Puniceibacterium sp. IMCC21224: one gene and its partner. The protein of the gene in region 2 interacts with the protein of the main gene of each other region in a pairwise test. Links are inferred from orthologs where the notes say so. Each region holds a gene or a part of one and is shown on either strand. Other genes may lie near its edges. The genes, in order: trkA and IMCC21224_RS01745.

What was found.
Region 1: the proteins of IMCC21224_RS01745 (region 2) and trkA interact in binary tests that used the Escherichia coli proteins (3 or more experiments, as listed by UniProt). The link is inferred for Puniceibacterium sp. IMCC21224 from one-to-one orthologs.

The regions. Positions count from the first base shown.
Region 1 is NZ_LDPY01000001.1:1,933,685-1,936,852, reverse strand. What follows is about bases 322-3,168. They hold trkA (Trk system potassium transporter TrkA), read right to left. Parts: upstream 2,510-3,168; coding sequence 1,133-2,509; downstream 322-1,132. Other genes in these bases: IMCC21224_RS08885 (sigma-54 dependent transcriptional regulator), read right to left, coding at 2,693-3,168; IMCC21224_RS08895 (TrkH family potassium uptake protein), read right to left, coding at 322-1,129. In the rest of the region: more of IMCC21224_RS08895, read right to left, coding at 1-321. UniProt on the Escherichia coli protein: Part of the constitutive potassium transport systems TrkG and TrkH. May regulate the transport activity of TrkG and TrkH systems. Binds to NAD(+) and NADH.
Region 2 is NZ_LDPY01000001.1:365,633-368,749, forward strand. Bases 288-3,083 are described here. They hold IMCC21224_RS01745 (PTS sugar transporter subunit IIA), read left to right. Parts: upstream 288-1,351; coding sequence 1,352-1,816; downstream 1,817-3,083. Other genes in these bases: lptB (LPS export ABC transporter ATP-binding protein), read left to right, coding at 288-458; hpf (ribosome hibernation-promoting factor, HPF/YfiA family), read left to right, coding at 722-1,288; IMCC21224_RS01750 (sulfotransferase family 2 domain-containing protein), read right to left, coding at 1,879-3,083. Also shown: more of lptB, read left to right, coding at 1-287; more of IMCC21224_RS01750, read right to left, coding at 3,084-3,117. UniProt on the Escherichia coli protein: Seems to have a role in regulating nitrogen assimilation.

The DNA of each region.
Region 1 (3,168 bases), 1.6 Mb from region 2 along the record:
CCCGCAACAGCTTGACACCACCTGCGGTGGTCGCGACCCCGCCCCCGATCAGCGCCAGTCCCATAAAGATTAGCCCCGGCGTGCTCAATCCCGACCAGCCCTGCGCCGAGATCCAGTCGGCACTGACAAATCCGGTTGTGGTCAGGAACGACAGCGTGGTGAACACCGCCCCCCAAAGCGCATGCAGCGCCGCGATCAGGTTCTCTTCTTCGCCAACTTCAAACGAGGCGAGCCAGTGCCGCATGAAAAGCAGCGCCGGCACCAGGACGATCAGGATCAGGCCCATGCGGAATTCAGGATCGTTGCGCAGGCGCGATTGCCGCGCACTACTGGTGTCGCGCGAAAACGTCAGCCGGGATAGCGCGAAGAACAAAAAGCAGAACAGGATCATTTCCCCGGCCAGCCCGCTCTGGGCCCCGGCGATGCCACCAACGGGTGAGATGCCCGAAGTGGCCATCGCCGACATCGCATGGATCAGCGCAACCAATGGCAAATCCCCCGCCATCACCAGCATGATCCACAACGCCACAGTCAGCCCGGTATAGATCGGGAACAGCGCGCCAAATGTGCGCTCCAACCGCCGCGCCGGATTGCTCATGTCCAGACGCGCCGAACCCAGCGGCGGCGACTGTCCCGGCTCGCCCATGGCGGTCACCTCAAAACCGCCCAGCGTCAGCGGCGCGAGGATCGCCGCAGCGGACACCCACATCAGCAGGCCCCCCATCCAACCGACCTGCGCCCGCCACAGATGTTCTGGCGGGGACAGACGCGCGGCGTCGAACAAGGTCGCGCCGGTGGTGGTCAGGCTCGACACCATTTCGAAATAGGCGTTCAGAAATGTGGTGTTGCGCACGGCCTCGTGAAACGGCACAGCCAGGATGGCCGGCAACACCACAAAGGCAGCCAACAAGCCCAGCAACTGCCGCATCGCGCTTTGATTGTGCTGGCGTGTCGCCTGGGCGATGGCAATCATCGTGCACAGAACCAGCCCCACCACCCCGGCATAGAAAAAGCTGCGGGAATCGTGATGCTCTTCGATCATCAGCGCGAACACGGCCGGAACGATCATCGACGCAAAGGCAAGAATGGCCAGCAGCAACAGGAACGGCAGGGCAAACAAACGCCGCATAGGTCAGAAAAAGTCGATCGAGACCTGGAGCAGCCGCTCGACCTCGGCAACATCCTTGGTCAGGGCAAAGAGCACGATCAGATCCCCCTCTTCGATCCGCAGCGCGCCCGACAGTTTGACCACATGGCCCTGTTTCAGCACCGCACCAACCAGCACACCCTCGGGAAAGTCGATCTCGCGGATCGAGAGCCCGGCAATGGGCGAGGTCGACAGAACCTCGGCCTCGATCATTTCGGCCTCGGCATCGCCGATAGAATAGACGGCGCGGACCCGCCCGTGGCGGATATGGCGCAGGATCGAGCTGACCGTGGTCGCGCGCGGGTTGATATGCGCGTCAATCCCCAGCGGCCCCATCAGCGGCACCAGAGTCGGATCGTTGATCAGTGCAATCGCCATATGGCAGCCAGCCGCCTTGGCCCGCACAGCGGCCAGCATGTTAGTCTTGTCGTCATCGGTGACGCACAGCACCGCATCGGCGCGTTCAACATTTGCCTCGCTCAGCAGGGCCGCGTCCAAACCGTCACCATGCAGCACAATCGTACGCTCGAGCGCCTCGGCAGCGCGCTCGGCGATGGCGCGGTCGCGCTCGATAACCTTGGTACGCACCCGGTCGGCGCGCTTTTCCAGCTCGCGTGCGACCGTCAGCCCGACATTGCCACCACCTACCAGAACAATACGCTCTTGCTTGCGGTAGGCTTTGCCAAATATCTCCATCGTGCGGCGGATATCTTCGGCATGTACGATGACATAACACGCATCGCCGACAAACAACTGATCGCTGGCCTCGGGCGCAAACAGCGTCCCCTGACGGCGCACCCCGACCACGACCGACCGCAGCGTCGAAAACAGATCGGTCAACTGCCGCAGAGGCGTGTTTACCACCGGGCAATCCTCGTCGATAGTCAGACCCAGCATCTGCGCCTTTCCATCCAGAAACACCTCGGTATCGAACGCTTCGGGGGCAGAGAGCCGTTGCAGCGCCGCTTCGGCCACTTCGCGCTCCGGACTGATCACCACGTCAATTGGCATGTGATCGCGGCGATAAAGATCAGAATAGATCGCTGTCAGATAGCTTTGCGAGCGCAGCCGCGCGATCTTGCGCGGGATTGAAAATACCGAATGCGCCACCTGACAGGTCACCATGTTGACCTCGTCGGAATAGGTGGCGGCGATAATCATGTCAGCGTCGCGCGCACCAGCCCGTTCCAGAATATCAGGATAAGACGCAAAGCCCGCGATCCCCTGCACATCCAGCGAATCCGTCGCCCGTCGCACCAGATCGGCGTTGTTGTCCACAACGGTAACGTCGTTGCGCTCACCCGACAGGTGCCGCGCGATTTGCCAGCCGACCTGACCCGCCCCGCAAATGATGACTTTCATGTGCCGTCCCGCATGATCCCGACTGATATCTGAGTGACAGAAGCCCGCGGCAGGGTCAACTGATGCGATTGTGCCGGGTTCGACAATGCATCCCCCCGCCTCTGCCTTTGCTGACCGAAGTCACCCCACGCTAGCGCGCATCACGCGACAAGGTTGGGGATCAGTGGATTGGAATCCCCGGCGTCAGGCTTCGATCTGTTCAGATTCGTCCACCTCATCCTCAAGCTGGGCGATACGCGCCCCCCCCTTGGAGCCGGTCACAACCCCCAGCGATTTCAATTTGCGATGCAGGGCCGAGCGCTCCATGCCGACAAAACTCGCGGTGCGGCTGATGTTGCCGCCAAAGCGGTTGATCTGCGTCAGCAGATACTCGCGCTCGAACGCTTCACGCGCTTCGCGCAGCGGCAGCGTCGCCAGCGTGCCCGACAGCACCACGCGACCTTCTTCGCCACCACTGAAAGAGTTGTCCTGTGGCAGTTCACGAGCCTCGATCTCACCGGTGCCATCGCCAAGGATCAGGACACGCTCAACCAGGTTCTTGAGCTGGCGAACATTGCCCGGCCAGATCATGGTTTGCATCAGGGCAATCGCATCCTCACCCAATACGCGAAGCGGCAAACCTTGGGTTTTGTGACACTGATCAATGAAATACTCGGCCA
Region 2 (3,117 bases):
TTCGGGGGCTGTCGGTCGAGGACAATATCGGTGCCATTCTCGACATCAGCCTGCCCGACCATCACAAACGCCGTGAGCGGTTGGAAGAGTTGCTGGGTGAATTTTCCATCGAACATCTGCGCCGCGCCCCTGCGCTGGCTTTGTCAGGCGGCGAACGGCGGCGGGTCGAGATTGCCCGCTGTCTTGCGGCCAATCCAAAATATTTGTTGCTGGACGAGCCGTTCGCGGGTGTCGATCCGATCAGCGTTGGTGATATTCGCCATCTGGTCGCGGACCTCAAGAAACGTGGTATCGGCGTCCTGATCACTGACCACAATGTACGTGAGACACTGGAGATCGTTGATCGCGCCTATATCCTGCATGATGGCACCGTTCTGATGTCCGGGACGCCGGACGATGTGGTGCGCAATGAAAACGTTCGGCGCGTCTATCTGGGCGATAACTTCCGCATAAGCTGAGTTTCCGGTCTTTCAGACTGGCAGGAATTTGGACAATTGCCAGCGGGATTCGATTGACAGGACGCCCTGTTTCCTTCTCAAATGTAAGGTATGACGCTTTTGTGGCACGCATGTCGGAACGTTGCTTCCCTGTCTTTCAGGGCGGTCAGGATCAGACCGGCGACAGGCCATGACCAGTGGCGTCACCCCCCGTCCAGACGCGGCATCATGCCGGGCGGCTTCGCCTTGCGTTGCGTCTGGCGTGCATAAGAAAAGGACAAACAATGCGCTATCAGATCACAGGTAAGCAAATCGATATCGGCGAAGCGTTGCAGACTCATGTGCAAAGTCAGCTAAGTGACGTGATTGGCAAATATGCCGGCCGCCCGACAGACGCCATGGTGATCTTTTCCAAGAGCGCACACGAATTCGTCTGCGAGGCGACGGTGCATCTGTCAACCGGGCTGACGGCCACAGCCAAGGCGCACGCGACTGAGATTTATGCTGCCTTTGATAGCTGTGGCGAGAAGATGGACAAGCAGCTCAGGCGGTATAAGAGGCGGCTCAAGGATCATCACCGCGACCGAACGGAACCCGTTGAACTCTTTGGTGCGTCCTCGTATATCCTCGCCTCTGAAGAGGACTATGCCGAGACGGCCGAGCCGGAGACACTGCAGCCGATCATTGTGGCGGAAATGCAGACCAAGATTCCGTCGCTGTCGGTTGGCGAGGCCGTGATGCAGATGGAACTTGCCGGGGCACCCGTGTTGGTGTTCCGCAATGAGAAAAAGGACGGGGTCAACGTGGTCTACCGCCGCGATGACGGCAACATCGGCTGGATTGAACCATAATCCGGCACCGCAGCAGTCAAGTCGGGACCCCCGGACCGCAAGCCAGAAAATGAGCAGTACAGCATGAAATTTGTCAACCTGATCAAACCCTCGGCGATCAAGGTCCTGAGCGCGACGTCGAGTAAGAAACGGTTGATGCATGACGTCGCGGATCTGGCGCAAGCGGCCTATGGGATTCCGGCTGGACGCGCCGTCGAGGCGCTGATGGATCGGGAAAGCCTGGGACCAACGGGCGTGGGGCATGGCGTTGCCTTGCCCCACGCCCGTATCAGCGATCTGGACGAGGTGTCCGGCGTGTTCATCCTGCTGGAAAAACCGATCGATTTCGAAGCGGTGGACCGGCAGCCGGTGGACGTCATCTTTGGTCTATTCGCGCCCGAGGATGCCGGGGTTGAACACCTCAAGGCGCTGGCTCTGGTGTCGCGTACCCTGCGCGACGACAGCGTTTGTGCCAAGTTGCGGGCAAACCGCGATCCCGGCACGTTATACACCATCCTGACCGAAGCGCATTCGGTACGGGCTGCGTAAGGCACGAAACAAGATTACACAGGACTCTGGGTGACCAGGGCCTTTCTTTGCTGCCGGTTGGTTTAGTCCCAGTCGGGAAATCCGAACATTACATAGTCGCGTTGATACGCCTCGCGGGCGAGCTGTTCGATATCGTCGTCATAGATCTCGGCCAGCGAATATGGCGCGAGCGTTGGCAACGGTTCGGGATCGGGCGGGGCTGGATGGCCGACCTGCATCGCCAGTGCGGGCAGGTAGTTGGCCATTTCACCCTCGCGTACAATCATGTCCGGCAGGGTGAATTCCGCCATGCCGGACAGAATTTGCGCCTGACTGGCCCAATGTGCATCCACCCGTACCGCCGTCTGTCCCGCCAGATTCGCCTTGAGAAATGCAAGCCACGCCGTAAAGGCGTTGCGATGCGCCGACAGGTCGTAATCGGGGCCGGGTTCCTGTTCGGGGATGGGCAGATTGTGGGCGCGGTGCAGAGTCTTGCGGATCTGGGAATAGCTGCCCGGCCCTGTGGTCAGGATCTTGCTGCAAAAGGCGTCATGCGCCCGTGCGACCGGGTGGCGCAGCACGGTGAAACTGCGATGCCCATCATGGGTGCGCTTCCACTGGCGCAGGCTTTTCTGAGTGAAATCGGACAGCAGGTCGCCCTCATCCACGGTGTCGAGCGCGGCCAGCCAGCGACGTATCGCGAGCTCGGGTCCCGATCTGATCGGCATGTACAATAGTCCAGTCTGAGCTGCCGCCACATAGGTCGGTACAACCGCCCCCCGGCGCGGTTCGAAATTAGGCGTCCGGTTTAGGTTAAATCGGTCGAGCCGGGACAGAGCCGCCTCCATCTGCGGGAAATTCTCGACTTTTTCCGACACCGGTTCTGGGTTCTGGCGTTTCAGCGCTGTGTTCAGGCTGCCCAGTTGCGCGGACACGCCCAGCCACCGGGCAAGCCCGTTCATCACAGCGACGTCCTGAAGATCCTCATACGCCACATAGAACGCCGTCTGCCCGCTGGTTTGTAGCGCCTTCATCAGCGTGACTTGAAACGTCTGAAGGTCGGCCAGATGTGCCTCGAACTCGGCCGGATCAAACGCAGCCTGGGCATCTTTGCGTCGTTTGACATTGGTCAGCTTCCACTGCCCGGTGGTTTGGGCGATTTTCCAGCTGACATAGCTGTCCACGGGATTGCGGGTCAGAATAATCTTGGCGCAGCGCGGATCGTCGAGGATCTGCGGTAGCACACGCGGGTCGTGATCATGGAAATAGCGAAACCCGCCCAGACCGCCGTGCGTCGCATGTGCGATCTGGCGCAGCAGGCG